DNA from 3 places in the Paenibacillus sp. 01T443 genome. Region 2 is predicted to be linked to each of the others. Evidence: riboswitches for the same ligand, from Rfam matches in the RefSeq annotation. Region 2 holds a riboswitch; each other region holds the start of a gene.
The links. A riboswitch is a leader RNA that binds a small molecule or an ion and turns the genes downstream of it on or off. The one in region 2 is predicted to bind cyclic di-AMP.
Positions count from the first base shown of each region.

Region 1 (10,720 bases), on a different contig from region 2:
TTGTGACGCAGTACTACAGCGACAATCCCGCACTCCCGAAACAAATTTTGCTGCCGCTGCCCCCAGAGTATGAGCAAGCCGAAGCAGCCGATGGGTCTGCGGCCGCAGACGAGATCTCCTCGCATGCGGATGATGTTATTGCTTCCCTGCACAGCTGGCTCAAGGTTAAGGTACTGATGCCGCAGCGGGGACGCAAGAGCGAGGTCGTGACGATGGCGATCGACAACGCGAAGGTCATGCTGGACGAGAAGTTCCGTCTCATCGAGCGGGACGAGGAGCGCAGCGTCAAAGCGTCGGAGTCGTTAGCCGGTTGGCTCGGTTTGGAAGAAGTTCGCAGAATCGAAGCTTTTGATAACTCGAACATTCAAGGTACGAACCCCGTCTCAGCAATGGTCGTCTTCACGGACGGCAAGCCAGACCGCAAGGAATACCGCAAATACAAGGTCAAGACCGTGAAGGGCCCGGATGATTACGAAACGATGCGAGAGGTTATAAGGCGCCGTTACGAGCGTGTGCTCAAGGAGGAAATTACGCCTCCGGATCTGATCGTTGTCGATGGCGGGAAGGGACAGATTTCGGCGGCGCTTGATGTGCTTGAGAATGAGCTTGGACTTTTCATTCCCGTATGCGGGCTAGTGAAGGATGCGAAGCATAAGACGGCTCAGCTCATGACCGGCGATCCGGCGGAGATTGTTCCGTTGCCGCGCGACAGCCAAGAATTTTATTTGCTGCAGCGCATTCAGGACGAAGTGCATCGCTTTGCGATTACGTTCCACCGGGAGCAGCGGGCCAAGTCGATGGTGGAGTCGAAGCTCGATTCGATCCCTGGCATTGGCGAGAAGCGCCGGAAACTTCTGCTTAAGCATTTTGGCTCCATCAAGAAAATAAAAGAGGCCTCAGTCGAAGACTTTCGGCCTCTGTCTATAGGGGATAAATTAGCTTCGCAAATTATAGCTGCTCTAGGGGAGGAGTCGTCGTAAATGACGGCTTCTTTTCTTTTTTGCGGCTAAAATATTTGAGAACAAACGCAATAATGACTGGCAGCACCGAGAAAAAGATAGCCGAGATGATATTAGGCGCTGTTCCGATCGTAAGCAAGGACATGCCAACCGCTACGCTGTTAAAGATCGCATGGGTGAACATCGCCGTAATGAAGCCGTATCTGACGAAAATAAAGCTGAACAGAAGGCCGATAATCATCAGCTCGATCAATCTTGTCGAGGACGGGTAGAACGGATACATCACATGCCCAAGCGCCCAAAATAGAGTAGGGAACAGCGCTGCGGCAAACGTATTTTTGAACCATCTGCGGAATAACCCGATGCCGAAGAAGCGGAAGACGGCTTCCTCGGAAATAGCGGCAGCCCAAGCAAGGACGGGCATGAGCCATAGAATGCCCATATTGTAAGGCGATTGGGTAGCATCAGACGTATCCCAAGTACCGATCGTCAGCCTAAGCGCAATGAAGATAACCGATTGAACGGCAAACAAAATAATTGCGAATAAATAAGCAAGCCCCATGCTCCGCCATACATAATCTCCATACCCCTTCTGACCGAATCGCGGCCATAAGGCACGGCCCTGGGCTTTCCATAGTCCGTCGCCGGCTACGATTGAGATATATATGGATCCGGCCATCGGAATGGTTAACAGAACTGTGAATATGGCAGTAAACAGGACAGCTTGCCCGGCCAGCTCGTTTTCGCCTAACGAAGCTCGAATGCCGTCGAGTACATTCAAGTTCATAATGATATAGGTGATAAAATAAACGACGGTCAAAATAATGCCGTATTTGAAAGACGTGAATTTTCGGTACAGCACTGCGTAAATAATGGCTAGAACAAAAAGAACGAAGCTCATGAACATGTAACCGAAGCCGGTAAGGAAGCCTGCCCATTTATCCTGCTTCTTCACATATTTGATATAGTCAGCAGGTGCAACGAATGCTGGTTTATATTTGGTGACCATGTTTTTTCCATGGATGTTCTGCGCGTAGATATCGATGTTAAGCGCAGCTTCTTCGATGACATAGCCGGCAGGCGCTTCGCCATGCCACTCGCCGTTTTCTTCTATTTTACTTTCTTTAAATGCAGCGCCTCCAAGGCTCTGAGTGGCTAGAAAAGCATTAACCACCTTGTTTTTATCAGCGTCTGCCAGCTCTTGTCCGTCAATATGAAAGTTCCAGGCTACGATCTTTTCACTTTGCATATGTACATATACGAAGCCGTTTCCGCCGTCCGTAAATTTCAAATCGACTTGAAACGTATCCGTAGGAAAGCTCTGATCATATTTATCGCTATACGTTTCGATCAGCTTATGCTTGGATAAGTAGCCGTTCATCAGCTTATCGGTTTGATGCACGGCTTTCGCCGATTTCACCTGAAGGCCCGTTTGCTTCTCGGCGAAAGCAGAAGCGCGGTCCTCGGCGGCAGTCTTTTCAATAACCTTTGTGTCTATTTCTCCGGAAACGATGGATGCGATCATGGGTCCTACTTCAACAGCAGCGTAAATGAGGAAGCAGGCAATCGCAGCCCATAGAAAACGTTTCCATTCATTCGGCTTGATTGAATCAATCATGGGTTCACCTCAACTGTCCTTTTAATAAATAGCTTATTCCAATACCTTAACATATAAATCCCTGAATTATCCAATGAAAAAGCACGTTTACTCTCAAAATAATGCGAAATAACGATGTCCGGCAAGCTTGATGCTTACTGCTTCGTCCGGTTGCCCTTATTTGGTCTAAAATCGTCTTGTTTGTCCCAAACGTCAGCTTTATATCAAGACTGCTTTGGGATTATAATCGTTAACGTCATACAAATCGCATAGCAAGCCGAATTTCCTAAGGAAATCGGGGGAACCATAAAGCTGTCAAAAGATATGATTGAGATTCAGGCGAATCGATTCATAATTGGCGGCATGGGGTGAATTTTAGCGGTGAAGCATTGTCTTCCGCCGCCGAATAGGGCTGCCTGTCCAGGCCCGAATCCGTCAGCTAACCTCGTAGGCATCATGGAACAGGACTCATCGCATAGAGCACTTGAGTTTCAGTGCTTTTTTTTATGCTTAAATATAGATATTGATTGGTTATGACATATCGCTGAAGAAGGTTAGAAGAATGAAAGTTGATTGGAATGTTCTTAAATGGTCGCCCCCACGGATATTGGTAAGCGGGTTTGCTCTTATTATATTACTGGGTGCACTGTTATTATCCATGCCGTTTGCATCGGCGAACGGGGAGAGGCTGCCTTTTATAGACGCATTGTTTACGGCAACGTCAGCCACCTGCGTAACGGGGCTGGTTGTCGTAGATACAGGCACTTATTTTTCGGTGGCGGGTCAGGTTATATTAATGTGCCTGTTCCAGCTCGGCGGACTCGGCTTTATGACAATGGCAACGCTTGTCGCGCTCGTGCTGCGCAAGAAAATTTCATTACGCGAGCGGTTATTGCTGCAGGAGGCTATGAATCAATCGAGCATGGAAGGAATCGTAAGATTGATCAGGCGGGTTATCGTTTATTCATTAACAATCGAATTTGTCGGATTTATCCTTTTTTCCACCAGGTTTACATTTGATATGCCTATAGGCAAAGCGTTGTTTTTCGGTGCATTCCACGCCGTATCGTTGTTCAATAACGCCGGGTTTGATATTTTCGGAAACTACCGAAGCCTTACGCTTTATGTAGAGGACCCGATCGTCAATATAGCAGCTATGATGCTCATCATAACGGGAGGCTTGGGCTTTGTCGTTATGTCGGATCTAATGGAATTCCGTAAAAACCAAAGGTTATCGCTGCATAGTAAAGTTGTTCTTTCCATGACGGGAACATTAATAGCAGTAGGTGCAATCGTTATTTTTGTTTTTGAATTTTCCAATTCGAAGACGCTTGGGTCTTTGGACTGGAGCGGTAAAATTTGGTCCTCTTTTTTCCAGTCTGTAACGCCAAGGACAGCAGGGGCTAATACGCTGGATTATACGGCTCTTCGTCAGGCCACCGTATTTTTTACGATCATTTTGATGTTCATCGGTGCGTCACCCGGGTCAACCGGCGGCGGGATTAAGACAACGACCTTTACGACTTTGATTGGTGCCGTTGTTGCGATGATTCGCGGACGTGATGATATCGTGCTCTTTCGGTACCGGCTCGGCAAAGACAGGATTTTCAAGGCGCTTACCATTACCTTGATTTCACTAGGGCTGGTCATTGTCGTTACGATGATCTTGTCGATGACCGAGGATCAAGCGTTTATTAAACTGTTGTTCGAAGCGACGTCAGCCTTCGGTACGGTAGGCTTGTCCGTGGGCGTTACGCCAGAGCTCAGCAATGTTGGGAAAATAGTCATTGCATTAACGATGTTTGCTGGTCGGCTTGGTCCATTGACGCTTGCTTATGCGTTAGGACCGCGCACAGAAAAAGAATTGTACCGGCATCCTGAAGGCAAAATTACGATTGGATAGGAGACATACGCAAGTGGGAATAAAGAAGAAGCAGTTTGTCATTATTGGATTAGGCCGTTTTGGCTCAAGCCTGGGACGGGAGCTCGTTGAGCTCGGTCATGAGGTACTCGGCATTGACAAGGATGAGGAAGCCGTTCAGGAAATGAGCGGCGTGCTTACCTATGCCGTATCGGCCGACTGCACAGATGAGGAAACGCTGCGTTCGCTCGGCGTGCGGAACTTTGACTGCGGTGTTGTCGCAATTGGCGATGACATTCAATCCAGTATTTTGACGACGATTCTGCTTAAGGACTTAGGCGTAAAGCAAGTTGTCGCCAAGGCGATGAGTGAGCTTCATGGTCGCGTGCTTGAGAAAATAGGCGTTGACCGTGTCGTCTATCCGGAGAGAGATATGGGAATCAGGGTTGCGCATCAGCTCGTTTCTCCGAACCTGCTCGATTATATTGAGCTTTCAAAGGAATATACTATTGCGGAGCTTGCGGTACCCCAATGCTTGGACGGTAAATCGCTGCATGATTTAAATCCGCGCGCCAGATTTGGCTGCAGCATCGTAGCCATTAATAAGCCAAGCGGTATTATTATTGCGCCTACGGCAACGGACGTGCTTGCTTTACGCGATGTGATGGTTATTATTGGAACGAATGAGCAAATCGAAGACTTTGAGGAAACGGTAATACGCTAAGAAGCCTCAGCTTCAAGAACGGAAGTGAGATGCAGTTGGAAACCGCGGCAACACCAGTCATTCATCATCTGCTTATATTGCTTATTCTCATCGTAACAGCCGGTATGCTGGCAGGCCGAGCGGCTGTCCATCTTCGCATCCCTGATGTAGCTGCTTTTATTATAGTAGGCGTGCTGCTTGGACAGGGCTTGCACTGGATCAATGAATCAAGCAGCTCCTTAATTAACCAGCTGATATTAATAGTAGGCTCGACCGTTATTTTATTTGACGGAGGGCGCAATATTAGTCTACCCGGGCTAAGCAAAGTGAAATGGACGGTCGCCTTGCTGAGTGTTCCGGGCGTTCTTATAACCGTTGCGGTCGTAGGCACAGCTATCCATTTTATTTTCGGCATAGAATGGATGTACGCGCTTCTCGCAGCCTCTGTTATCGCTTCGACGGATCCGGCTTCGATCATACCGGTATTTCGACAGGTTTCCATTAGGAAGAAGGTACGCGAGACCGTTGAAAGCGAATCGGCTTTTAACGATGCGACCGGCTCCATTATTACGTTTGCCTTAATTGCTGCGATAACAGGGAAATCGGCATTAGAGGCTGGACCTCTGCTTTACCAGTTCGCTTATACAGCATTTGGGGGCATTGCATTAGGCCTGTTGGTCGGCGCTGTCTCTGTATTCGTTGTGGCTCATCTGAAGCTGGGCATATTACGGGACTACACGACCATCGCCATGCTGGCAACGGCCTTGTCTGCGTATTTGCTTGGTGATTTATTGCATGTGAGCGGCTTTATGGCTACCTTTGTAGCGGGACTAATATGGGGAAATCCTCGGTTTTTGAAGCTGCAATTGGATGAAAAAGAGTCGGAAATCGTTCACTTCTCAGATAACGTGACGGTAATGCTGCGCATGCTCATTTTTGTGCTGCTCGGCAGTCAAGTCGATCTCGCCTTGCTGATCGAATATGGCTGGCAAAGCTTTGTGGTTATCATAGTGCTTATGTTTATCGCACGCCCCATTACCGTTCTCGCCTGCAGCCTTCCTGATCGGAAGGCAGAATGGCAAAAAAATGAGCTGCTATTTATGATGTGGGTGCGAGAGACAGGTGTCATCCCAGCTGTTTTATCCGGGATGATCACGAGCGCCGGTATTCAATATGCGGACAAGATCGCTTCGATAACATTAATGGCCATTCTCGTTACGGTTCTGCTTCAAGCGAGTACTACTGCGTTTATGGCAAAAAGGCTTGGCATGGATTCGGAAGCTTAATATTGGAAATGATGAGGACATCAGCCTCTTTAGAGGCTGATGTCCTTTTTCGTAGGGAAGCGTGCGGCCAGCTCATTAATCCATAGCCGAACGGAAGGGCTTAACGCGGCGGAATCCGCATGTATGAGCGAGGTTGTCCGCTTCGTATCTTCGAGCTCGCGTATAGGCATGACGATAAGCTCGTTATCTTCAAGAAGCTGATTGCGCATGTAGGATTGCGGAAGGAGAGTTGCGGCTCGGCATGTATGAAGCAAGCGCAAAATCGCTTCGAACGAATCAATTTCCATCCGCACATCCGGCTGGAGATGATACTTGTCGAAGAGCTCGTCGGTAAGGAGCCGGTACCATGTACCCTTGGAGAACAAGATCATCGGCATGCCGGTCAAATCCTGTATGCCAAGAGCGCCTTTGTCGGTTATGACCTGATTGCGCGGCAGCACAAGCGATAAATGATCCTCGAACAAAGGAATGCACCGGAGCGTGGAATCCTCAATGCTGGAGGCGACAATCCCGATATCTGCTTTATGGTCGCGTACGAGCGATACAATTTCATGGGTTTTGCCCGTTACCGCTTTGATATCGATTTCAGGGTGAGTGGAAGTCAGCCGTTGGATCAAATCCGGCAGCGTCGTTTGCAGTGTCGTCAGACTTGCGCCTATCGTCAGCGTGGTATGTCCCGTAGATGTAAATTCAGAGACGGTTTGCAAATATTTACGATGGAGCTGGCGCAGCTCAAGGGCATATTCATAGGTCAGCTGGCCGATCCGAGTGAGCTCCAGCCGTTTGCCAATTCGGCGAAATAACGGCGAGCCCAGCTCCTGTTCAAGCTTGGCTATTTTGCGGGAGAGCGCGGGCTGGGACAAATTAAGCAAAACCGAAGCTTTGTTCATGCTGGATTGCTCTACGATTACGGTAAAGACATGCATCTCTTCATTCATGAAAGAAGCTCCTTATGTCATTTTGTTATAAGAAATTATAAAAAATAAGCAATTCCATTATAAGATGAAAAGGAGTAGGATGGGAAGTGTGGCTAATATGTGTCGACTTTTGTTGACGGAGGTACATGCTGGGGTTACAATGTAGAATGATTTGCCAAGCGTAACAAGCTGATGCCAGCCCTCGGCGGCACAGCGCTTCATTTGCGCTGAAATATAAGCAATGTATAAAGGAATATCCGATACATTCTTATATTTTAAAAAATGCATGCTAGCACTCACAGTTTTGAAAGGAGAAGGAATGACATGAAAGGAAACTCGTATTTCTCGCGCAAGCTTCACTCGCTTCTCGGGATCATTCCGCTCGGCGGTTTTATCGTCGTACATGGATTGGCTAACTACCAGGCGTTTGAGCGCGGACCGGAAGGCTTCAGCAAAGGTGTACATTTTATCAACAGCTTGCCTGTGATCCCGCTGCTCGAGATTTTCGGCATTTACCTCCCGTTATTGTTTCATGGTATTTACGGCTTATATGTCGCTTACCAATCGAACACGAATACGGGACGCTTCAAATACGGACGGAACTGGGCATTCACTGCACAGCGCGTTACAGGGGTAATCACCTTTGTATTCGTATTCTGGCACGTATTCCAAACGCGGATCCAAGTATATCTAGGCAACATTACGCATGAAGAGCTGGGCTCAACGATGAATCAAATTGCAAGCAGCCCTGTTTATTTTGTGCTTTATGTGATCGGCGTACTCGCAGCCGTGTTTCACTTCAGCAATGGCCTATGGGCATTTCTGATCAGCTGGGGCATTACGATCGGCCCGAAAGCTCAACGTATCTCTTCTTACATTTGCATGGGCGTTTTTGTTATTGTATCCGCTTTGTTTATTCTTTCGCTAATCGCATTTACCGGCGACGAATTTAAAGAAGCTGCAAGTGCGGCATTGGCATTTACGAATATCGGTTAGTTTGTAGACAAGGAGCGAAACGTTATGGCTAAAAATAAAATTATCATCGTTGGCGGCGGTCTTGCCGGCTTGATGGCTACCATCAAAGCGGCAGAAGCCGGCGTACACGTTGATCTGTTTTCACTAGTACCAGTCAAACGTTCCCACTCAGTATGCGCACAGGGCGGCATTAACGGCGCTGTTAATACAAAAGGAGAAGGCGATTCTCCATGGGAGCATTTCGACGATACAGTTTACGGCGGGGATTTCCTCGCAAATCAGCCGCCTGTTAAAGCAATGTGCGACGCGGCACCAGGCATTATCCACCTTATGGACCGGATGGGCGTTATGTTCAGCCGTACTGCCGAGGGTTTGCTCGACTTCCGTCGTTTCGGCGGCACGAAGCATTCGCGTACGGCCTTCGCAGGCGCGACGACTGGACAGCAGCTTCTATATGCGCTGGACGAGCAAGTACGCCGGTGGGAAGCAGCGGGTCTAGTCAACAAATACGAGCACTGGGAATTCCTTGGCGCGGTCGTTGATGACGACGGCATTTGCCGCGGCGTATCAGCGCAGGATTTGCGTTCGATGGAAGTGCACACGGTTCGTGCGGATGCGGTTATTCTTGCATCAGGCGGTCCCGGCATTATTTTCGGCAAAACAACAAACTCGGTTATCAATACAGGTACGGCTGCGAGCGCGGTTTATCAGCAAGGTGTGAACTACGCGAACGGCGAATTCATTCAAATTCACCCGACAGCGATTCCAGGGGACGATAAGCTTCGCTTGATGTCCGAATCGGCACGCGGTGAAGGCGGACGGATCTGGACCTACAAAGACGGCAAGCCTTGGTACTTCCTTGAGGAAAAATATCCGGCTTACGGAAATCTGGTGCCTCGTGACATTGCAACACGTGAAATCTTCAGCGTATGCGTTGATCAGAAGCTTGGCATCAATCAGGAAAACATGGTTTACCTTGATCTTTCCCATAAAGATCCGAAGGAGCTTGACGTGAAGCTCGGCGGCATCATTGAAATTTATGAGAAGTTCATGGGCGATGACCCGCGCAAAATTCCAATGAAAATCTTCCCTGCGGTCCACTATTCGATGGGCGGCATGTGGGTCGATTACAACCAAATGACGAACATTCCTGGCTTGTTCGCAGCCGGCGAGTGCGAGTATCAATATCATGGCGCGAACCGTCTCGGCGCAAACTCGCTTCTATCGGCCATTTACGGCGGTATGGTAGCTGGACCGAAGGCCGTGGAATATATCAAAGGCTTGAAGAAATCAGCTGAAGATGTTGCTTCCTCCGTATTCGATCGCGAGAACAAGCGTCAAACAGATAAATACAACAGCATCATTAACATGAACGGCAATGAGAACGCGTATGTCATTCACAAAGAGCTTGGCGAATGGATGACGAACAACATGACGGTTGTACGCTTTAACGATAAGCTGGAGCAAACGATCCACAAGATCAAAGAGCTGAAACAGCGTTACGCTAACATCAACATTAATGATACAGCGCAATGGAACAACGCAGGCGTGGCATTCACCCGTCAGCTTTGGAACATGCTTGAGCTTTCAGAAGCAATGACGCTTGGCGGACTACTGCGCAACGAGAGCCGCGGAGCTCATTACAAGCCTGATTTCCCGGATCGCGACGACGACCAATTCATGAAATCGACGATTGCGAAATGGACGAAGGAAGGTCCGCAAATTTCGTATGAGGACATCGATGTAAGCTTGATCAAGCCTCGTAAACGTGATTACTCGAGCGACAAGAAGAAAGGAGAATAACGATGGCTGAAACGACTGTAGCTACAAAATCGGTTAAGTTTATCATCACGCGCCAAGACACTCCTGATTCAAAGCCTTATACGGAAGAGTTCGAAATTCCTTACCGCGCGAATATGAACGTAATCAGCGGTTTGATGGAAATTCAGCGTAATCCGAAGAAGGCTGATGGCGCGAGCACGGCGCCCGTTTGCTGGGACTCCAATTGCTTGGAAGAAGTTTGCGGCGCCTGTTCGATGGTCATTAACGGCAAGCCGCGTCAAGCATGCAGCGCGCTAGTTGATAAGCTGGAGCAGCCCATCCGTCTTGAGCCGATGAGCACATTCCCAGTTGTACGTGACCTTGTCATTAACCGTGAACGTATGTTTGGCGCTCTAAAACGCGTGAAGGCATGGATTCCGATTGACGGTACGTATGATCTAGGTCCTGGACCGCGGATGGCAGAAACGAAGCGTCAATGGGCTTACGAGCTATCTAAATGCATGACATGCGGCGTTTGTCTCGAAGCTTGCCCGAACGTGAACGATCGGAACAGCTTTATCGGTCCTGCGGCTATTTCACAGGTTCGTTTGTTTAATGCTCATCCAACAGGTGAGATGAACAAAGAAGAACGTCTGGATGC
Region 1 covers NZ_JBFTPE010000003.1:341,048-351,767, forward strand. Annotated here, with positions in the region: gene uvrC (excinuclease ABC subunit UvrC) at 1-980, shown strand, start outside; gene AC1DLI_RS05990 (CPBP family intramembrane glutamic endopeptidase) at 949-2,577, opposite strand; cyclic di-AMP (ydaO/yuaA leader) riboswitch at 2,822-3,025, shown strand; gene AC1DLI_RS05995 (TrkH family potassium uptake protein) at 3,119-4,459, shown strand; gene AC1DLI_RS06000 (potassium channel family protein) at 4,479-5,141, shown strand; gene AC1DLI_RS06005 (cation:proton antiporter) at 5,171-6,406, shown strand; gene AC1DLI_RS06010 (LysR family transcriptional regulator) at 6,436-7,344, opposite strand; gene AC1DLI_RS06015 (succinate dehydrogenase cytochrome b558 subunit) at 7,648-8,319, shown strand; gene sdhA (succinate dehydrogenase flavoprotein subunit) at 8,344-10,101, shown strand; gene sdhB (succinate dehydrogenase iron-sulfur subunit) at 10,104-10,720, shown strand, end outside.
Region 1: another riboswitch for cyclic di-AMP. It lies ahead of AC1DLI_RS05995 (TrkH family potassium uptake protein); the one in region 2 lies ahead of AC1DLI_RS27685 (C40 family peptidase).

Region 2 (10,720 bases):
TCAGGTCTGCGAGCCCTGCTTCGCTTGAAATCAATCGATCGATTAACGGCAATGCGGGTAATCCACGTTTTAAGCCCATCTAATCGGCATTCCGGAAGGGAGCGATAGATTTGCAGCAGCACTTCCTGCGTAACATCCTCCGCATCATGCGGGGAGTGAAGCACGGCGAAGACTGTTCTATATATATAAGAACCATACGCCTGCACGAAAAGGCCATAATGCTCGGGCCCGCCCTTTTGTACCGCTATGATCCAATCCTCGTCTTGAATGTCGCTCCCCTCCTTCCCAGTCTAATAGACGCCAGCCAGTCCTTCTTACCCTGCACTAAAAATAAAAAAACTTTCATGCACTTTCTAAAAAACGTCCGAACACACAGAAAACCCCGTCATTCGTAAGGCAATCCATACGAATGACGGGGATTCTCATCCCTTATTGGCGAACACGCCTGCACTGCGAATCACGAAATGCCCGCTGCTACACGTTCAGCGCTTGCTTGAGCTCTTCCGGAGAGCGGTCCCACCACTCTTGGTTATGCTCAACGAGCAGCTTGCGAAGCGCAGCTTTATCTACCTCGCCAAGCTCCGTCAGGTTATAGCGGCGCTTAATGGAATGGTCCAGTTTGTTGACGTGATCGGCAAGAATTTTCCAGCCGCGGCGCGCCTCGGTATCGATGAGCATCTCGCATGCCGTTGCCCCGGCGTAATAAGAGCCTTCCTCGTTGCGGTCGACGGCTACCCATACGATCCAGCACTGGCGGCCGTTTGGCGTATCCTCTTTGTTCGGCGTAAACTTGATGCCGCGCTCTACTTTACTCTTTGCATGCATGGCGCCTACATCGATATAAGCGACGCCAGCATCGATAATGACACAGGATACGGCGCTCAAATCAATGGTCCCCGCGCCAAAGCCTTTATGTTGTTTGTTGCTCACTACGTTGAGCGACAGTGATTTCTTTTCCTTCTTTTCCGGCTGAGCCGGCTGTCCTTGTTCTTCCGTCATGCGTATTCACACCTTCCCCAATACAATAATTCCATTTTAGCTAATAATCATCGAAAAGCAAACATATACATGCTGTAGATGCTTGTCAACGGGAGGGAAACGTTCAATGACTCCACGCTATTTCAAACGAATTTTACTCGTAATACTCGCAGTCGTCATGCTCGGTTTATCTGTGCAGTACGGCTTCGGGACTGCTTGGCAATCCCAATATACTTATGCTTTCGCCCCTGCCGCCAAAGCCAAGCAAGCACCAGCCCCTGCGCAAAAATCGGCCAAGCCGCCAGTTGTGCAGGAACCGAACACGGTCATGACACCAAAACCGCAGGAGCTCAGCAAACGTATCGTTGAGTACCATATCAGCGTACATTTGGTTGATAACGCAAAGCAATTAAACGGTGAGCAGACTGTAACCTGGACCAACCCCGGCAAAAAAACAGTGTCCGAGCTCTATTTCCATCTGTACCCGAACGCTTTCCATTCAGAGCAATCCACGTTTATGAAGGAGTCCGGGGGCAAGCTCCGTCAGGACAAAGCAACCCAGAACAGCCAAGGCTATATGAAGCTGCTAACGTTAGAAACGCTTAACGGCGAGAGCTTGCTGCCGCGTCTGCAATACGTGCAGCCAGATGACGGCAATGCCGATGACTTCACCTTGGCCAAAATACGCCTGCCTGAGCCTGTGGCCCCAGGCAAATCCGTAACGCTTCAAATGGGCTATGAGGTGAAGCTGCCCGAGGTTTTCGCAAGAATGGGCTATTCCGGTAATTTCGTCATGGCGGGACAATGGTTTCCAAAGCTCGCCGTCTATGAAACGATTGGAACACGGGGACGTACCGCCGAAGGCTGGAATGTACACCAATATCATGGAAATTCCGAGTTTTACAGCGACTTCGGCATATACAGTGTAAAGATTAAGGTTCCTGAAGCCTACACGGTTGCTGCTACCGGCTTCCAAACCAAGCCAATAGAAATCAAAGACCAGATGAAGGTTTACCAATTTTACGCGGATGACGTTCACGATTTTGCTTGGTCAGCCTCGCCGGACTTTGTCTATGAGGAGACGGCCTACTCCGATACGGGTATTCCAGGCGTACGGATCAAGCTATACCTCGATCCCACGCATGCAGCCCTAAAGGATCGTTACATGCACGCCGCCAAGTCCGCTCTCTCCAGCTATGCAAAGTGGTATGGCGAGTACCCTTACAGCACGCTCTCGGTCGTTGTGCCTCCGAAAGGGGCAAATGGAGCCGGCGGCATGGAGTATCCAACGCTCATTACCGCCTTTGCCGCTGAGAAGGAAAATCCCGGCTACGATCTCGAGCGTACGGTCGTGCATGAGATCGGACATCAATACTGGTACGGAATGGTGGCATCCAATGAGTTCGAAGAGGCTTGGCTGGACGAAGGCTTTACGTCCTACGCCGAGGATAAAGTCATGGAAACTGCTTATGGTTTAGAGTCGAATTTGCGAATGGAGGCCAGTTACATGACCGATCCCGCGCCGCTCAAGCAGCTGTCCTGGTCTTATGGCAGCCACTCGCAATACGCGGAAAACGTATATATGCGGGCCAAGCTCGTGCTTGTCGGAATAGAAAATCAGGTCGGCTCCAGAACCATGCAGAAAATATTACGCACCTATTTTCAAAAATTTAAATTCAAACACCCGAACACCGCTGATTTCCAGCGTGTTGTCGAGCAGGTAACCAAAGGCAATTGGCATGATTATTTCAGTCAGTACGTATACGACGATCAAATGGCTGATTTCTCTATTGAATCCATACATGTTCGTCCGGTTACGAAGGATGGAGCTCAGATGTATGAATCGATTGTGCTCGTCAAAAAGAACGGCGGCAGCAATGGCGACATCAAAGTTCTAATGAAATTTACAGACGGCTCCCAAGTAACGAAGCTATGGAACGCCGAAGAATCCCATATGCAATACAAGCTGCTGCATTCATCTCCGCTTGAATGGGCCATTGTCGACCCTAGTTACAGCAATGTGCTCGACAACAAGCTCATCAACAACTATATGCAGGCTCAACTGCCTGAGGACAAGCGGACGAGATGGAGCCTCGGCGCAGTCAAGCTAATTGAAGGTCTGCTCGGGTCGCTGAGCTGGTAAGTAACTGCGTTCAAGGAGCGATAAACGATGAAGATACATTTGAAGCAAGGCTGGCAACTCGCGGTTAAACATTTTTACCTCGTTATTTTGTTATTCTTATATCAGCTGCTATGGGGATTTTTCCTCTACCGTTTCATTGATTCGGTCATATCCCCGCTGCTGCGGAGATATCCAAGCTCATATCCGTCTGATGTGGCCGCTCAGCTCTTCATGACCGAAGCGCAGTTCCAGCTGTTCAAGACTGATATCATCTCTCCTTACGTTTGGACGCTTGGAGGCCTTCTCGTTGCAAGAATGCTGATCACCCCCTTGTTTAATGCCGGGCTTTTCTATTCGCTGAACCAAGCCCGGTCAGACGGGGGGACCCGGTTTTTGGAGGGCATCCGCAAAGCGTGGAAGCCAGTGGTTCTCCTTTACTGGATCGAGGCCATCCTCTCGCTTGCACCCGCTTGGTATGTGCTACCGCGCTCGCTTGATGCCCTGCTGGGGAGCGGCTCTGTACCTGAACTGCTGCAGGCGGTTCTTCCCGGCGCAGCGCTGTGGCTGCTTTGGGGCACGCTGCTGCACCTGTTGTTCCTAGCCATGCAGTTCGGCGCCGCTTCGGGCGAAGGCATATTCAGTTCCCTTTGGCGGGCGCTCCGAAATTTTATCTCGTACGGAGCCCTATCGCTTATCATGTGGGGGATTGGAGCTGCCGCGGGACTCGCTGTCACGAGTTTATCTATGCTTTGGGCGGGGCTGTTCGCACTCATTCTGCATCAGGGCTATCACCTGATTCGCACACTGATGAAGGTATGGACGATAGCCGCGCAGTACGATTACCTGCAGACCAAACAATTGTAGCAAGCGTAAACGGCCGTGGACATTATAGGAATAAGAAGCCTTCGGCCCCACTATTGCTGTGGAAACGAAGGCTTTTTTATTTTGCAGACAAGCGCAACTAAATGATGACATTTCTGTATAAATAGTTAAGAGAATCTGAACAATGGGGGATACACGCAAATGATGCGTAAAAAACTGATTATCATATCGATGGCATTGCTTATATCTGGCGGTTCATTAGTTGCAGCAGACAAATTAATGCAGAAGGTGACGCTGGTTTACAATAATAAGCAAAGCGCAGAGGATGGCCTGCTCGTAGATGATAAGGTATACATCAACATCCGATCCTTAAGCGATTCCTTGCAAGCTTTTATCCAGTGGAAGGGCAGCGAGAAGAAGCTTCTCATCCAGAAGCCCAATGTTCATATGTTTCTGATGAATGAGAAAAGAACGATGTTCGGGCAAGTTGATAAAGGCAGCGTTCAGAAGTTTTTGGTGCAAGCGCAAATCGATAACTTAAATGTCTCCATTACGGAATTTAAGGTCACCCTTGTTGACCCTAACGATAAAGAAACTATCATTGACCGGCGCAGCCAGGATGATGATGATTTCAAGGAATTTGTTGAGAAGGATACCTTCTGGTTCAGCTCGAAGCTTGTCTCTTATGACTTTAAATACGTAGGCAAATACAAGCTGCGTTTTTGGATGGAACAGAAGAACGGCGATCCGCAGCTCATTTCCGAGAAAATCATTACCGCCAAATAAATGAAATGCTTCTTCCCGAAAGGGGCCGTTCATATGAACGGTCCCTTTTTCTTTTGAATAACGACATAGAAGTCGTTCCTTGTCCCAATGCGTCTGTTTGCCTTGTAATCTAGCGCTAAAAAATATGAGATTTTTTTAATCTTATACGAATAATCCGCTAACTACCGCCGTTTATGGGACTTAAGACTAGCCCGCTGGGCGTGGCTGCTAAAGGACAAAACGGTATATTTTACACAATAGCCACATAATTAATGAAATTGAGTCATGGCTTTTAGTTAGAAAGAACTATTATCGAGCGTTTATTTTACACAAAAAACGGTTAAACGGAGCGAATTGCCAAAAGGTTACATGAGAATTATTAGAAATTGCAATTAAAGGCAGGAGATGAATGAAAATAATCGAATAATTCTCAAGAGCAATAAAAAACGGCCTAATTCCCTATCGGGAAACGGGGGAACCACTTTGGGTGAATTGATTCTGACGTCTGATTAATTTGCAGCGCCTGAGGAATCATAGGGAACCTTCAACCGAACCCCACAGCTAACCTCGTCGGCATTGGAAGGAGTTTCACAATTGAAAAAGGTTACCGCAATACTCCTGGGTCTCGTTCTCGTGCTCGCTTTTCAAGCGGGAAGCGCTTTCGCAGACTCGAAATTAAACGGATATATCAGTGATGTTATTGGTACTCCGTACAAAAGCGGCGGAACAACGTCGAGAGGTTTTGATTGCTCCGGCTTTACGAGCTATGTGTTCGATAAAATGGGCATCGATCTTCCGCGCACTTCCGGCTCGCAAGCAAAATCAGGCACGAAGGTCGCTAAATCAGACCTACTTCCGGGAGATCTTGTGTTCTTCGACACAGCCGGCGGCAACAACAGCGCCGTATCCCATGTTGGCATTTACATTGGAGATGGAAAGTTTGCACACTCCTCCTCTAGCAGAGGCGTTGTAACAGACAAACTTAACTCATCTTATTATGAAAACCGTTTTGTGACTGCACGTCGTGTCATGGATGCGGATTCTTTCCAAACGTATGCCGACGCTCAATAGAGTAACCTAATCCCTCGTAATGAGGGTTGCACGGGTAGACTCATCCAGCAAAGCCGCAGTTTTTTGTCCTCTTGCGACAAACAACTTGCGGCTTTGCTGTTTCATTTCAAGCCGATTGCGGAATTTCATTTGCCGCTTTTGGAGAAGGAGCTATGCCTGATGTATTTGTTTATTCATCGCAAGGACTTGCGCACAACAGATATGCGCGCCTTTGACTATTTAAGAAAAAAGGATACACAAGGCATTCATCTGCTAATCATAGATCCCGTGCTTATTGGCGACGGCCGAATGACCAGTCATAGCGGCCGAAACTTTATTGCGCAAGCCGCCTCCTTGCTGCACAGCTACTCTAATGCTGGAAAGGAGCTTCATGTGCTGTACGGAGATCCTGCATCAATTACTGAAGCTCTTTTGCAGGCTCATCCGATTGAAGAAGTCATCGTCCATGCAGACTACACGCCTTACTCACGCCAAAGGGATGATCGGCTGCAGCAGATCACTCGCCGTTTAGGACGTCGCTGGATGCCGATTGCAGACGCGCCGCTTGCTGACTTAGAAGCGTTCCCTGCATTTGCTCGGCGCTCCGAGCCTTATAAAGTATTTACACCCTTTTACCGCATGTGGTGCAGCTTTATGCTTGAGTGCTACAGCAGCGCGAGCGACACAGCGGTTCAGGAACTTGCTACCCTATGCGAAATAGACGGCAAGGTCGCTCTTGCATTCGCACTGCCAGAAGCCGTTTCTTGCGCGCTTGGCGGCACGAATGTAGAAGGAGCGCCGAAGTCGCTCGCTAAGCTGGACCGTTTCGTACGCGAGCGCCTTGCTTCATACGCAAATGGCCGTGACGCTTACGCAGCGGAGCATACAAGCGGTCTTGCTCGGTTTCTGAATACAGGCGCCCTCTCTGCTCGACACGCTTACGAGCTTACGGAAGGACTGCCCGGTGCGGAAACTTGGGTCCGCCAGCTCGCATGGCGTGATTTTTATTTGTATCAAGCGATGTATCATGAAGATTTTTTCCGGTATGAGCAGCTTGCTGATTTGTCTCCGCTTTCGGATACGAATTTTGAAGCATGGGCTTCGGCTGCCACCGGTATTCCGATCATTGATGCAGCTATGACACAGCTCAACCGCACAGGTGAGCTGCCCAACCGTTTGCGAATGGTAACGGCCATGTTTCTAACCAAAAATCTGCTTTGCCCTTTTACGCTTGGTGAGCAGTATTTCCGCCTTCACTTGGGCGATTATGACAATACACTTAACCGCGGCGGTTGGCTGTGGTGCTCCTCTCTTGGCTATGACGCTGCTCCCTATTTCCGCGTTATGAACCCGGTAGCGCAATCGCGAGCACATGATCCTAGCGGAAGCTATATTAGGCGTTGGCTTCCTCATTTAGAGCATTTATCCGATAAGGAGATCCACCTGCCGCAAAGCGGAGCCATTGTAGATTTAAAGGCATCGCGTGCGCGTGCTATTGAAGTATACAAAACAATACTGAAGTAGCCGTCCCCAGTCACCAAGAGTTGGACAAGCCGTTCCATATTTCTTTTGTTTACTAACAAATAAACCTCCGTATTCGCTTTGAAACAGCAAATACGGAGGTTTTTCATTTCTTTCGAAACCCTTATCTTCTAACAACCTTAAATCCGTGAGCGAATTCCCTGCGTCTGTTTTCTTCCCAGAACAAGCATAACCGCCAGCAGAACCAGCATTAGTATAACGAGCGCGCTAACATACCATAAGGTGGACTGTACATTGTACTGATCCATAAACCAGCCCGTCACTCGCGGGAAAATAGCGCCTCCAAGACCGCCGCATGCCACAAGCAAGCTGGTGGTTCTTTCGGTCATTCCCGGAATAAGCTCATTGGCATAAACGAGAGCGATTCCGAAAATACCTGAGAAGAACAACCCGCTCAAGGCAACGAGCGTAAGCATCCAGCTTAGCTGTCCCATAACGGCCATTAAAACAAATATAACGGAAGCCCCTGCCGTTGCGATGAACAAGTAACGGGAGTAGCCCATTCGATCCGCAAGCACGCCGGCAAACAGACGGCCAAGCACCATCGTCCCCCAGAATAAGCTGAGAGCAGCTGCAGCGCTGGACTCATCAACCTCCGAACGAACGATGAGAATAGAAGGAAGATAGTTTGAGAAGCTCATTTCCATGCCCACGTAGATCATAAAAAATAAGGCCGACAACAAGAGGAATGGCAGCGCTTTGCGCGGATAGCCAAAAAAGACGGAAGCTTCAGCAGCACGAGCTGCAGCTCCCCCTTCTGGCTCAGATGCGTTGCCTTGCACCACAGCCCTGGCCGGCATATAGCCGAGCTGGTTATCCAACTCACCGAATGACATGGTCAACCACAGCACGAAGGTGACGCCGGACATAGCAGCCAGTATGGGGAAGGAAACCTGCCAGATGCTTTGCTGAATAAGATAAGCCGCTGCGATGGGAATCAATAAAGCACCAACGCCAAAAAAGGTTTCCAAGCGGCTCATCGCGGACGCCTTACCGTTCTTCGCCATATCAATAATCATGGCGCCGACTACCGCTTCAGTCATCCCAAAGCCGAGCCCCGCAAGCGGGGCAATCGCCAGCATCCAGCCCCAAGGAAGCAGCAGGCTGTAAGCTGCTTCACTAAGCGTGAGTATACCCATTGCTATTAACACGGCACCCCGTTTACCAACCCTCGCGGTAATGGATGGCGCGAGCAGAACACCTACCAGAAAACCGAGAAACTGATTCATGATCCATTGCCCGCCGTCTTTATAGGTTAAACCGTAATAATCGATAAGCTGCTCCAAAATGGACCCGCCCACCACATGGGCAACTCCAATTACAAGGTATGACAAACATCCAAGCCAAATTAACTTCTTCATTCTTATGCTTCTCCTTATATACGCACGCTCTTCTTGCGCCTGTCTGATATAATTATCCTGTTTCAACCCTTTTACCCGTTAAGCAGCAGCTCATTCCAACGGAGGTACCGACCTATGACAAGCAACCAAAGCTCCACCCATTATAATCGAGAACCATTCGATATGACCATACATCCGCTCGAAATTACTCATGCGCAGGATATTTGCAGTTGGAGCTATGATGCGCCCTATGATTGCTATAATTGGCCGTCATGGGAGCAAATGAAAAAAGACGAAATCGAATTTGGCGATTCCGTCCTTCGTGTGTCTCAATATGCTGCTGTATTGGATAATAGTCTCCATTTGTTCGGCTTTGCGCAATTCTTTCCGATAACCGGCGTGACACGGCTTGGGCTCGGGCTCCGGCCTGACCTCTGCAGCCGCGGCTTTGGCCCCGCATTCACACGGCTTATCGTATCGGAAGCCCAGCGCCGCGCCCCTCAAAACGAAATTGATTTGGAAGTGCTGGCTTGGAACACACGCGCCATCCGCGCTTACCAGCAAGCAGGTTTTCAAATTACGGATACCTATTCGCGTTCGACATCTGCAGGCTTCGCTGAATGCCATTGCATGGTCTATGAGCCGGACGCTCGTTAAAGCCGCTGGGCATCTCGCTCAGCATCCTTCAAATCCATAAATAATATAAGTCCAGGCGCAACCAGTACCGAAACGGTTCTAATCCAGGCATGGGAATCCAGATCCGTATAGGCTCGTGATACGATTGCGCGCCGATTCTCGTTTAGTTGAACCAGATTAGGAACAAAATAGGGGCGCCAGCTCCAATTCGCCCCGCGATACTGGTCCTCTCGCCGCCATGCTTGCTCCGATTCCCGGCAAAAATTCGAGGAAAGCTGAATGCCATCATCATTGCATAAGTAAACCCGTATACAATGATCATAAAGCTCAGGAAGCAGCTCCTCGATCCATTCATCCTTGTCTTCGGGGTACTCCGCTTTCTGTACCAGCTCAATCAGCTGCTCGGCCAGCTGCTCCGATTGCCTCTGCCAATACCTCTCGGACCCTACATAATGCTGCAAATGCTGCTCAAGCTCTACTTCAATTATCGCTGCAAAACATCCGGGTTCCCGAAATTCCGGCTCCGCTCTTGCAAACATAAAGCCTTGAACGTACCGTGCGCCAGCCTGTATGGAGCGAGCCAAGTCCTCCCGCGTCTCTACGCCTTCAACCAGCAGTGAAGCGCCAATTTGCTCCGCTAAATCGGAGAAGGAGCGCAGCACTCCGAAATAACCGTCATGCGTCGCGCTCTTTTTGATCATATGAATATCGATTTTAAGCAGATTCGGCTGAATATGTGCAATGCGATCCGTACTGCTGAAACCGCTGCCGACATCATCAATAGCGATTAAGCAGCCTCTCGCCCGGTATAGATCAACCACGGAGCGGAGCTTCTCCATTGAGCCGTGAAAGCATTCCTCCGTGATTTCTATGACGATACGCTTCGGATCAATGCCATATTTGTCGAGCAAGGATAACGTGTACAGCTCGCCGTTCTGCTCATACCGATAAATCCATGATGGCTTTAAATTTATGAAAAGCATAGGCGGCTCTTCTATTAACGTAAGCTTGGAGAACGCCTGCTCGCGAAGCAATCGATCGACAACGATGTGGTCCTCCTCCGCAATTTGATCATCACAGAAAAAAGGACCCAGGCTGCGAACCGAATCGCCCTTTACTGCTCGGCCAAGCACCTCATAACCCATGATTCGCCTTGTATCCATTGCTATAATGGGCTGATAAAATGCAGCTAATGTTTCACCGTCTAAACCAAGCGCCTTCGGCAGAAGCAGCGATGATAAGCACTCATTCATAGCGGCCTCCTCTATGTTACATACATGTTATATTATCTGTCATACTTTGTTGAATAACATTGTAATAGAGTCGACATAAAATGTAAAGATCCGACAATAAGCTCCCTCAATCGTACTCAATATATCGATTATTATATCAGCCTAATAATTTGCGTCACTTTATCATCCTGGGAAACCTCAATAACATGATGTTTGTCATTATAGGTAATTAC
Region 2 covers NZ_JBFTPE010000021.1:43,073-53,792, forward strand. Annotated here, with positions in the region: gene AC1DLI_RS27660 (sigma-70 family RNA polymerase sigma factor) at 1-164, opposite strand, end outside; gene AC1DLI_RS27665 (YwhD family protein) at 475-999, opposite strand; gene AC1DLI_RS27670 (M1 family metallopeptidase) at 1,106-3,121, shown strand; gene AC1DLI_RS27675 (hypothetical protein) at 3,149-3,964, shown strand; gene AC1DLI_RS27680 (hypothetical protein) at 4,124-4,708, shown strand; cyclic di-AMP (ydaO/yuaA leader) riboswitch at 5,126-5,278, shown strand; gene AC1DLI_RS27685 (C40 family peptidase) at 5,282-5,758, shown strand; gene AC1DLI_RS27690 (FAD-binding domain-containing protein) at 5,918-7,261, shown strand; gene AC1DLI_RS27695 (MFS transporter) at 7,399-8,640, opposite strand; gene AC1DLI_RS27700 (GNAT family N-acetyltransferase) at 8,755-9,276, shown strand; gene AC1DLI_RS27705 (EAL domain-containing protein) at 9,273-10,508, opposite strand; gene AC1DLI_RS27710 (hypothetical protein) at 10,640-10,720, opposite strand, start outside.

Region 3 (10,720 bases), on a different contig from region 2:
GGATTGATGGATACTCCCATCAATCCTCTTTTTTATGATGCGCTATCGGCTGCCATGGTTATCTTTATTAGCGGGCTCCGATATTCGTTCTAGCAGGCGTACCGGCTATGCTCAGTTGGAAGGTTCAATCGAGCTTTGAGATTATAAAGATTACAATTGCTCATCAACAATTTAATGCTGCACACCTTCTAACCAATAATTTCTTGACAATTCACCATGAGGCGGTATACATTTGTATACATAAAGCTTATTGTATACAAATGCATACAAACTAAGGAGGAGTTAGAATGCGCGAGGGAAGACATGAACACAAAGGGCATCATGATCATAGTGAGCATAGGGGAAACCGGGGACATGAACATGGTGATAGAAAAAAGGAACGTTTTCAAAGCGCCCAAACCTTTCGTCGAGGCAGAGCGATCGCGTTCCTTGAGAGACTTAACACGAAGCGTTCCACTTTACTGCAACAACTGAATCAGCCGGAATTCGACGCCATAAAACAAGTTATAAGTGGTGAATTAAAAGCAACCGATGCGATTATCCAAGAGTTTATCCAATCGTTTGAGCTTCGCGAAGCACCCCCTGAAAACGAAAATAATAGTGATGGAGATGATGTGAATCATGACAGTAACTGATGTAATTAGAACCCGCAGAAATATTAAATTTTTCAACCCTCAGCCAATTAACGAAAGCGATCTGATATCTTGGCTGGAAGCTGCAAGTTATGCGCCTAATCATCGTTTAAACGAACCATGGGAGCTCCTTTTTGTCGGACCAGAAACAAGAGCCAAATTAAATCATAAAACGGACTTTGGCAGTGCACCTGTCATCATTGCTGTATTGTCTAAACCCGGTGCCACTTCCTTTGAACGTGATGAGAATGTCATGGCTGTCTCATGTTTTGTACAGAATTTCTTAATAGCCGCTCATGAAGCGGGTGTCGGCGTTTATTGGGCTTCTTTGGGGGCTGCGGCTCATAATCGTGAAATTCTCGATGTGCCGCAAGATTACGATGTTATTGGCGTATTTGCCATTGGCTATCCGGCGGAGGTTCCAACTGCTAAGCCAAGAACGTCGATTACTTCCAAGATCACCTACCTTTCCTAGTTGTCTATTTTGATAGCGGAATGATTCTGATGTGGGTCGCTAAGAAGATTATGCTCACTTATTTGCTGGACGATATAAATAATGGGAAGTTCAACGAAGAAAAAACAATCGAAATAACCATATAAAATAGCCCGACCTACTAGGTCGGGCTATTTTATATGGTTATATTAAAAACAAATTCATGTAGGCTATTTCGATGAACAAATTAAACAGAGATCGAGGTAAGGGCAGCGACACCAAGAATTGGGGTTAGGGCGGATTGCCTGTGTTGGAGTAACGCAAGCAGCTTGCCAATGAGAGGAAGTAAACACTAGATAGTTGATATTGTAGGGGATGCATGGGCATTCCTATGTATTGAACGACAGGGCAAAAAGCTAGATTTGCCGCTTGAGAACCATGAGGACTGGGCCTCATTCTCGATGTAAATCCGCAGGAAAAAGAAGCAATTAATTAGATTGAATAGATGTTGCAGGAACACGAACGAACAATTCATCTGTCACAAACGGCAGCCTTTATTCACCTAACGGGTGTTTAGTGAAGTGTGGGTGACAAAGGAAATTCATCTCTGAGAAGTCAATGTTTTTGATGTTACTACCCGTTATCCATTTATTCAGGCGTCTTTCATATGTTGACAAATTAATTCACTAGATATATTATGTATATTATTATAATAAATAATTATAGGATATATATTATTAGGGTTTTTAGAATAACTGAACGCGGTCGGATTTTTTCTGTAAGAAGGATGTTTATTATAATTTTGTATTTAGGGGGATTTGAAAATGGAAATAGGTGTAGATACGTTTGTCGAAACAACTCCGGATGTTCTAACGGGCGAGACGATAAGTCATGCGCAGCGATTGCGTGAGGTTGTGGAAGAAATTGTCCTTGCCGATCAGGTTGGGTTGGATGTATTTGGGGTCGGCGAGCATCATCGTAAGGAATTTGGGGATTCCGCTACTGCCGTTGTGCTGGCGGCAGCCGCGTCCATGACCAAAAGGATACGCTTAACCAGTTCGGTTTCCGTGCTCTCTGCTGTTGATCCAGTACGTTTGTTTCAACAATTTGCCACGCTCGATGGTATTTCAAATGGACGTGCTGAGATTATAGCGGGTCGAGGCTCTATGGTCGATGCGTTCCCATTGTTTGGTTATGATTTAAAAGATTATGAAGAGCTTTTCGAGGAAAAATTGGAACTATTATTAAAATTAAGGGACTCGGAGAAGGTATCCTGGAAAGGAGGGCATCGACCTGCCTTTACGAATCTTGGTGTGTATCCGCGTCCGGTTCAGAACCCTTTACCCGTATGGCTTGGCAGTGGGGGAAATGCGGAATCGGTAATACGAGCAGGCGTGCTTGGACTGCCTCTTGTGTTGGCGATTATTGGCGGGAGTCCCTTGCAGTTTGCTCCGCTCGTGCCGCTTTATAAGAACGCTGCTACCCGTGCAGGACATGATGCATCGAAATTAAAGATAGCCGTGCACTCACTCGGGTTCATTGCAGAGAGTACCTCGCTTGCGGTCGAGAAGTATTTCCCTCCCACTCAGGCATCATTTAATTATTTTGGTAAAGAGCGCGGTTGGGGACATTATAGCCGTTCAAACTTCGATGCCGCCCGCAGCTTAGAAGGCGCACTCTACGTAGGCGATCCCGAAACGGTGGCCAACAAAATTATTCACATGCGCAAACATTTAGGCTTTACACGATTTTTCCTGCATTTACCCGTCGGCACCATGCCGCATGAGGATGTTATGAAAGCCATTGAACTATTGGGAACGGAAGTCGCGCCGCGAGTTCGGGAAGAGGTCGCAAGATGGGAAGCTGAGGAAAGAACTTTCTGATGCTAATATTTTCTAGACCTAAAAGGGAACGCTAACGGGTCACGGTAGTTGAATAATAATGAATGAGCAGGCGCTGCGGTGGCCTGCTCATTTTATTAAACAAACAGGCATTTATATGGACTTTATCGGGGGCTGCATGAATGTAGAAAAATGAAGCTGCTCAGCAGGCGAAGTTATTCCAAACGCCGAGTAAGACGACCGAGCACAGTCTTGAAGCCGATGTTTATTTGGTCTAAACTATTGAACGCCATGACCGAGAAGGTCAGGTCCGAGATTTCTTTTTCAGACAATTGCCCGCGAACATGGTCATAAATGTCGTCAGACACGCCTTGCTCAGGCAATTTGGTCAAGACCTCGGTCCATGCAAGAGCTGCCCGTTCGCGCGGGGTGAACAGATTAGATTCCCGCCAAACCGAGATATGATAGAGGCGAAGCTCGCTCTCGCCATGGATTTTGGCCTGCTTGAGGTGCAAATCCAGGCAGAATCCGCAACCATTCAATTGCGAAGTCCGGATCGAAACGAGATCGAGGGTCTTATCTTCAATTGCGCTTTCCTTCATAGCGTTATGAAGAGCTAAGAACTTTTTGAAAAGTTCTGGTGATTGCTGAGCGAAATTTACACGTTGTGTCATTGCTGTACCTCACTTTATTGTTTTTGACAACTCATTTCTCAGAAGTGAATCTGGAATGAAATGTAAATTTTGAATTAACATCAAAGCCTGTCGAAGTTAATGAATCAATGTACAGCTATCGGTAAATTCTTCAATCACTCTCATCCGCTATTTGCTCATAAGGAATATAACGATACTGTGATTCATTTTGTGACAATCGAGCCGATGTTTGAGAACTGATTGAAAGGTCTACCAAATAGTGGACCGCTCGAGTTTAATGATGGCCGATTTCGGATCACTAAAAGGGAAGAATTCTCATTCAATATCGGGATACTATAGTTCAATAATCAAGCGAACCTCATAGAGAATCAAAAAATAAAGCTGACCAATATGGTCTGCTTTATTTTTTATATTTGGCGTTTCTATTCTTTTTAATACGGGAGTGGTTCGATATGATCGGCATGCACTTCCGCCACCACTTAAGTCAGAAGAGTGAACTTGAGCAAAAGGCTTAGGGTTTAAATTCCTTTTGATATTCATAAATAAGGAGCAGGTTGCTATGACAACTGCTCCATTTCTTTATTAAGCTAACTGGCTGGAACATGAGACGCGACTAAATCCCCTCATGTATACATTTCCATGAAATTACAACCGTAAATCCCTTTTTTTGAAACACACAAAGGTGACTACGGTTAATACGACAATCAAGGACACTGACAAAATAAGATAGACAGCCTCTAAGCCTCCGCCATACATCATATTCTTCGCTTCAAAATATTTAAACGGAGAAAGGTATTTCAGGTTTTCGAACTTATCGTTTAAGTCGATTGCAATGGATAATATATAGGTGATCAATAGTATACCTGTAGATAAGGATGCGGCCTTCTTCGGATTTTTATTGACGGCCGCCGTCGCTGATCCGATGACCAAAAACAAGAGCTGCAAAATAAACATTCCTGCCAATGTAATTGCAATATCGCCGCTTACGGATTCGCCTTTGCTGTATTTCGTGACCAGGGAGATGGAGGTAACCAGCGAAACAATGTTAAAGATTACGAGATTTGCAAGTGCAGCCATGAATTTTGATAAAATCACTTTGTTTCTTGAAACGGGTTTGACGAACAAAAACTCTGCCGTTTTATCCCGTTCTTCCTTAGCGATAATATTAGCGCCAAGCATCGTAGCATGAATCGTTCCCATTAACACCAAGTAGATAAAGATAACGCCGTAATATCCGCTTGCCTTCGATAGATCGAGCGTTCCGATCCCCATGATGGCTTGCAAAGATTTAGGCATGCCCTCCATTAAATCGCTCATCGATTGTCCGGTGGAGGATAACCCAGCATATTTGCCCATGCTGGAGGCAATTAAGAATAGGATGCCGATACTCCAGAAAATGAGAGATTTCGTGTATGCTTTCATTTCGATCCAAAATATATTCATTCCAATTCCTCCCCACAATTAAACCGCGTGGATATCCTTCTTGATGTAGACGATATAGCTAATCACCAGTGAAACTACGACGATTCCTGCTCCAGCAAGCAAAAAAGAGGTTTCATAGCTGGAACTTCTTGTGATATCGGCCGTGTCGAAATATTTAAAGGGAGATAAATACCTTTTCGCTTCATCGTCGCTTGTCGATACGAGCATGCCGATGATGAAAAAGGCGAACACGGTTCCAAGTGATACAGTCAGTACGGATTTTATTTTCCGAGCGATGACCGAAGTGACAATGCCCAAGGCAAGAAAAATAAGCTGAACAAAAAACAGCGTAACGGATATCATAAAGAAGGTTGTTGCACTGTACTCTTCCGTCTTTACCTGAGACAGCATAATGCCGGCTGCAGCTAAAAAAACCACGTTCGTAGCAACTAACGAGGTCAATGCCGCCAAAATCTTGGCCGTTAATATGGTGGTTCGCGATACAGGCTTTGTCATAAGAAAATCCGCAGTTTTGTCTCGTATTTCCTTGGAAATGATGGACGTACCTACATTCATTCCTTGAATAGCCCCGCAAAGTGATAAATAGAGAAATATATAGGAATAGAAACCTAGCACCGAACCAAGGTTCTCCACTTCAAGACCGATCGCTTTCCGCACAGCCTCCGGATAACCTTCCAACAGCTTTTTGAACGAATCGATATCTCCTGCAATAGAAGGATACATGGACATGAACAGGATGAGCAGGGCAACCAATGAAACGGACCAAATCAACGTTGATTTTCTATAAAAGTTTAATTCATGAAGAAAGATATTCATCGCTGATCAGACCTCCTTTTCGTAGTAGTGCATAAAGATCTCCTCGAGGTCAGGTTCTTCAATCCATAGGTTTGCGATTTCGACTTCGGCTATCTTTTTCATGACGGTATTAATATCGCCTCTGAATAAGAAGCTTACCGAATGTTCCGCCACTTTAAGATTATCCACGCCGGCTATGTTGAAGAAATCCTGTTCTGCTGTTGCCTTTGTTTCGATTTTGAATTTTTTATAATTGTTTTCTTTTAACGTGCTGATCTTTTCGACCGTGACGATTTTGCCTTCCTTTATGATGGCGACCCGATCGCATAAACGCTGAACCTCGCTTAAGATATGGGATGAAAACAAGATGGTTGCTCCCTTTTTATTCTCCTCCAGCAGCAGATCGAAGAATCTTTGCTGCATTAACGGATCAAGGCCGCTGGTCGGTTCATCGAGTATGATTAATTTGGGTTCGTGAAGCAATCCTTGGACAATCCCGACTTTCTTTTTGTTGCCGAGCGATAAGTCGTCGATTTTCTTTTTTAAATCAAGATCCATGATCTCAGCCAGCTCTTTGATTCTTTTGCTGCAATCCTTCTTGTAAAAGCTTGCCGAGTATTTTAAGAGGTCGATCACCTTCATATTGTCATAATAGAAAACCTCCGAAGGCAAATATCCGATTTGCTTGGCAATTTCGGGGGCAAACTTGATGCAATCCTTGCCGAAGATCTCGGCTTTGCCGCTAGTCGGGTAAATCAGAGACAACAAAGTTCTGATCGTCGTAGATTTTCCAGCTCCGTTCGGTCCGATGAACCCGAAAATTTCGCCTTCTTCAACATGAAAGCTGACTTTCGTGATTCCCCTTGCTTTCCCGTACGTTTTGGTCAAGTCGCTGATATTTATGACATTCATGGTAAAACCTCCTCGTATTATGAGTGGGTAGAAATGCTTTTATCTATTTGTAAAATGCTATTTTCAATATCTCCCAATATACCTCCATCTCCGCAAAAGTTATCGAATCCGCTAGGTGTTATTAGAATAAAGATACGTAAGAGACAGCTCGTTCTAGAAGAGCAGATTCTTCAGCTTGGTACTCTTGGTAATTAAGAGAGGTTGGCTGTGCGCCTACTTGCTCCGCAGCATTGAAAAACAAACGATAAATGCGCTCATCCTTTGAGGCTCTATCCTGATAACGATCTGTAAAATAGGTTTGGTGATTAATACCGATAAAACGAAGAAGCAGGCTGCTCCAGTTGATCCAGTCGAGAGGTTTTTCGGATCTGCTAATAAATAATTCACTCCAACCGTGACCCAAATTGCTTGTAATACGAAGACGAACTAGAAAACCAGAGGAGTCAGCTTCGAAAGCGGGGATGACAAAAACCTCGATTCTTTTAATACGTATAGAAGAAAGCTGTTCATCCAAACAAGGTAAAGGGACTGCAGTTTGTGTCAACATAAATAAAATCTCTCCTCAGTTCGCTTACGAAGTTAGCTGACGGATTCGGACTAGAGAGCTGCCCTACCGGAGGCTTAAGCTCCGGACTCACCCCATGCAAACGTACAATGTTGCCGCTCGCGATTGGTTCCCCCGTTTTTTCATTGAAAAATTCAGCGATAATTGTTTGCCGTAGTCGGCTTGCCGTCTATAGTAAACCCGCAGCCATCTTTTGTAAAACATAGGTTTTTGGGGATTTGGCGCCATATTGTCATTTATAAAGTAATACGATCATTTCATGCGCTAAAAGAGGTTTATTCTTCAAAAATCTCGCTGATGCTCACTCATTCTCATATTTGAAGAAATCTGTTTATTTGCTTAGTATTTCAGTATATAGGCTACTGTCATTAATTATAAAAACGAGAGATAAACGTAGAAATAGTGAGGTATACCGAGATAGTGATCAATGAAAGCGTTGACACTATCTCTTTTTTGTCTATAATGACTTGATTTGACCTGCGAGGCCTCTTTACAGCAGGTTTAGCGAGGAGTAAGATTCGATACAGGATTTACAATAAGTTTCGATTGACTGATCGCTGAGTTTCCGTGAAAGCGGAAAGCGGGGGAACCAAATGTTAGGCAGTGCGCATGTTCGATGTGAGAGTCGGATGGCAGCATTGCAGGGGTGAATCTTTGACCTGGCACCATGGATGCCAGGCAAAGTAGGGCGACTCTCACCGCCCGAATCCGTCAGCTAACCTCGTAAGCGTGGATCGAGAGAGGAATGATGAAACTTGTGATCGATTAATTTCGACCGCAGAGTCATATGCCTCTGCGGTTTTTTGCTGTCCAAAACAGGAGCAGCTGGTAAGAAAGGATCTAAAACGCTGAGTCCTGCAGCAGCAGGAGCGGGGGAACCAACGAGCGTTCGTGTGCAAATACGAATCGTCTCATGGGGTGAATCACTTGGACTTTGCCAAGCGTAGGGCGACTCTCACGCCCGAATCCGACAGCTAACCTCGCAAGCGTACTCGAGAGAGGCAACAACCATCGCGCTACCTGCGGCTTTATTATGCAAAACGAGCTTCGCCGTCAAATGGCGGTATAAGCCGTTTATGCTCGGCTGCGGGTCAAGAAGCTGCGGGGAAAGTTCCTCTTTTCCTAAGGCTTCTTTTTTGTTGCCTTTTTTTCAACATTTGGAGGAGAACCGCTTTGGAAAATGAGCATATTATTGTCGCCGGGCTAAGCGAGTCTGGCAAATCGTTCATAAAAATTTTGGAATTTCACGAGCTTCCTTTCATGGTGCTGACCAACAGCAAGCAAGAGGAGAAGCTGCTTCGGAGACAGGGAATAGCTAATGTGCTCTATGTGGATACTAATGATAGGAAAAGCTGGGATGTACCGGATTTTTATATCCGTGAGGTTTTCATATTTGAGAGCAGTTTCACGCTAAGCTGTCGTTTTGTGCAGTGCTGTAGGGCATGGACGTCAAAGTCCATTTACGTGATTACGCAGTCATGGAATCCGCGGGCCATTTACAAAGGTCTTGGAGCAGATCATATCGTTTATTCAAAAAACGGCGAGGTAGGTTTTTTATTAAACAAATGCAGGAAATGATGCAGGAGGAATTCCTATGGTAGATGTGTATATGGTTATTGTCTTAATAGCATGCTTTGGTTTGTTTTACGGTTTTTTGACTTGGTGCGGCAATGTCATTGAGCAATCGGGAGGCGATAACGGATGATTATTGTGACCATTCTGGGGTTGTTCGTCTTCGTCTATTTGATCTATGCCTTAATTAATCCGGAAAAATTTTAGCCCAGGAGGAGTTACGATGGATATTTTACAGATGCTGGTAGTCATTGCAGTTCTCGTCCTGCTTGTCAAGCCGCTAGGTACGTACGTCTACCATGTATTTTCGAATGAACAGAATCGTTTGGACAAAGTTTACGGAGGCACGGAACGGTTCATTTACAAGCTTATCGGCTTAAAACACCGTGAGGGAATGAGCTGGAAGGTATACGCGCTAAGCTTTATTGCGACAAATATCGTTTTGGTAGCGTTCAGCTATCTGATTCTGCGGTTGCAAAACGCGCTGCCGTTCAATCCGAACGCGATGGGCAGTATGGAGCCAACGCTTGCCTTCAATACCGTTATCAGCTTTATGACGAATACAAACCTGCAGCATTATAGCGGGGAAAGTGCCTTATCTTATTTCTCGCAAATGGCCGTCATCATGATGATGATGTTCACCTCCGCGGCGACGGGCTTCTCGGCAGCTATCGCATTTGTTCGCGGAATAACGAGCAAAGGCAAAACGATCGGTAATTTCTTTGAGGATTTCGTTAAGGCGCATACGAGAATATTTCTTCCTATTTCCTTCATTATTACACTTGTGCTTGTAGTGCTTCAGGTGCCGCAAACGCTCGATCCGACGTTAACGGTCAAGACGCTGGAAGGCGCAATGCAGCAAATTGCGATCGGGCCTGTAGCTTCACTGGAATCGATCAAGCATTTGGGAACGAACGGCGGCGGATTTTTTGGCGTCAACTCGGCCCATCCGTTTGAGAATCCGAATCCACTCACTAACGTAATTGAAATTTTATGCATGTGGGCACTGCCTGCTGCATTACCTTACACGTTCGGGCTATTCGCTAAGAATAAAAAGCAAGGCTGGGTTATTTTCTCAGCGATGATGTGCTTGTTCCTCGTCTTCCTGAGCGTTGCCTATACATCGGAGAAAGTCGGAAGCCCGGCGATGAACGCTCTTGGCATCGACGCTTCGCAAGGCAGCATGGAAGGCAAGGAGGTTCGCTTCGGTATCGCGCAATCCGCGCTGTTCACGACGGTGACTGCGGCCGCAACGACCGGCACCGTAAACAATATGCATGATACGCTTACTCCGCTTGGCGGTTTAGTACCGCTCGCGGAAATGATGCTCAATGTTGTTTTCGGCGGCAAAGGCGTCGGGCTTATCAATATGCTTATGTATGCGATATTGGCTGTATTTATATGCGGGCTAATGGTCGGCAGGACGCCGGAGTTTCTTGGGCGCAAAATCGAACCGCGTGAAATGAAGCTGATTGCGATAGCCATATTGGCTCATCCTTTCATTATATTAGTGCCGACTGCGATCGCCTTCATGAGCGATCTCGGAACCGTCGCGATAACAAATCCAGGGTTCCACGGCATCAGTCAGGTGCTCTACGAATATACGTCATCGGCAGCGAACAATGGTTCCGGCTTTGAAGGATTGGGCGATAATACGCCATTCTGGAATATTAGCACCGGGCTCGTCATGCTGTTCGGCAGATATATTTCCATGATCGCAATGCTGGCCGTTGCGGGTTCGCTTGTACGCAAACAGCCGGTGCCAGAGACGCTTGGCACGTTCCGTACGGATAATGCGCTGTATACGGGCTTACTAATTGGTACGGTTCTTTTGATTGGCGCTTTAACTTTCTTACCGGTTATCGTTCTTGGAC
Region 3 covers NZ_JBFTPE010000002.1:193,776-204,495, reverse strand. Annotated here, with positions in the region: gene AC1DLI_RS03510 (hypothetical protein) at 288-635, shown strand; gene AC1DLI_RS03505 (nitroreductase family protein) at 622-1,107, shown strand; gene AC1DLI_RS03500 (LLM class flavin-dependent oxidoreductase) at 1,890-2,948, shown strand; gene AC1DLI_RS03495 (carboxymuconolactone decarboxylase family protein) at 3,122-3,580, opposite strand; gene AC1DLI_RS03490 (ABC transporter permease subunit) at 4,205-5,002, opposite strand; gene AC1DLI_RS03485 (ABC transporter permease subunit) at 5,021-5,818, opposite strand; gene AC1DLI_RS03480 (ABC transporter ATP-binding protein) at 5,825-6,709, opposite strand; gene AC1DLI_RS03475 (hypothetical protein) at 6,831-7,256, opposite strand; cyclic di-AMP (ydaO/yuaA leader) riboswitch at 7,263-7,424, opposite strand; cyclic di-AMP (ydaO/yuaA leader) riboswitch at 7,820-8,020, shown strand; cyclic di-AMP (ydaO/yuaA leader) riboswitch at 8,111-8,278, shown strand; gene AC1DLI_RS03470 (hypothetical protein) at 8,448-8,852, shown strand; gene kdpF (K(+)-transporting ATPase subunit F) at 8,976-9,053, shown strand; gene kdpA (potassium-transporting ATPase subunit KdpA) at 9,070-10,720, shown strand, end outside.
Region 3: another riboswitch for cyclic di-AMP. It lies ahead of AC1DLI_RS03475 (hypothetical protein); the one in region 2 lies ahead of AC1DLI_RS27685 (C40 family peptidase).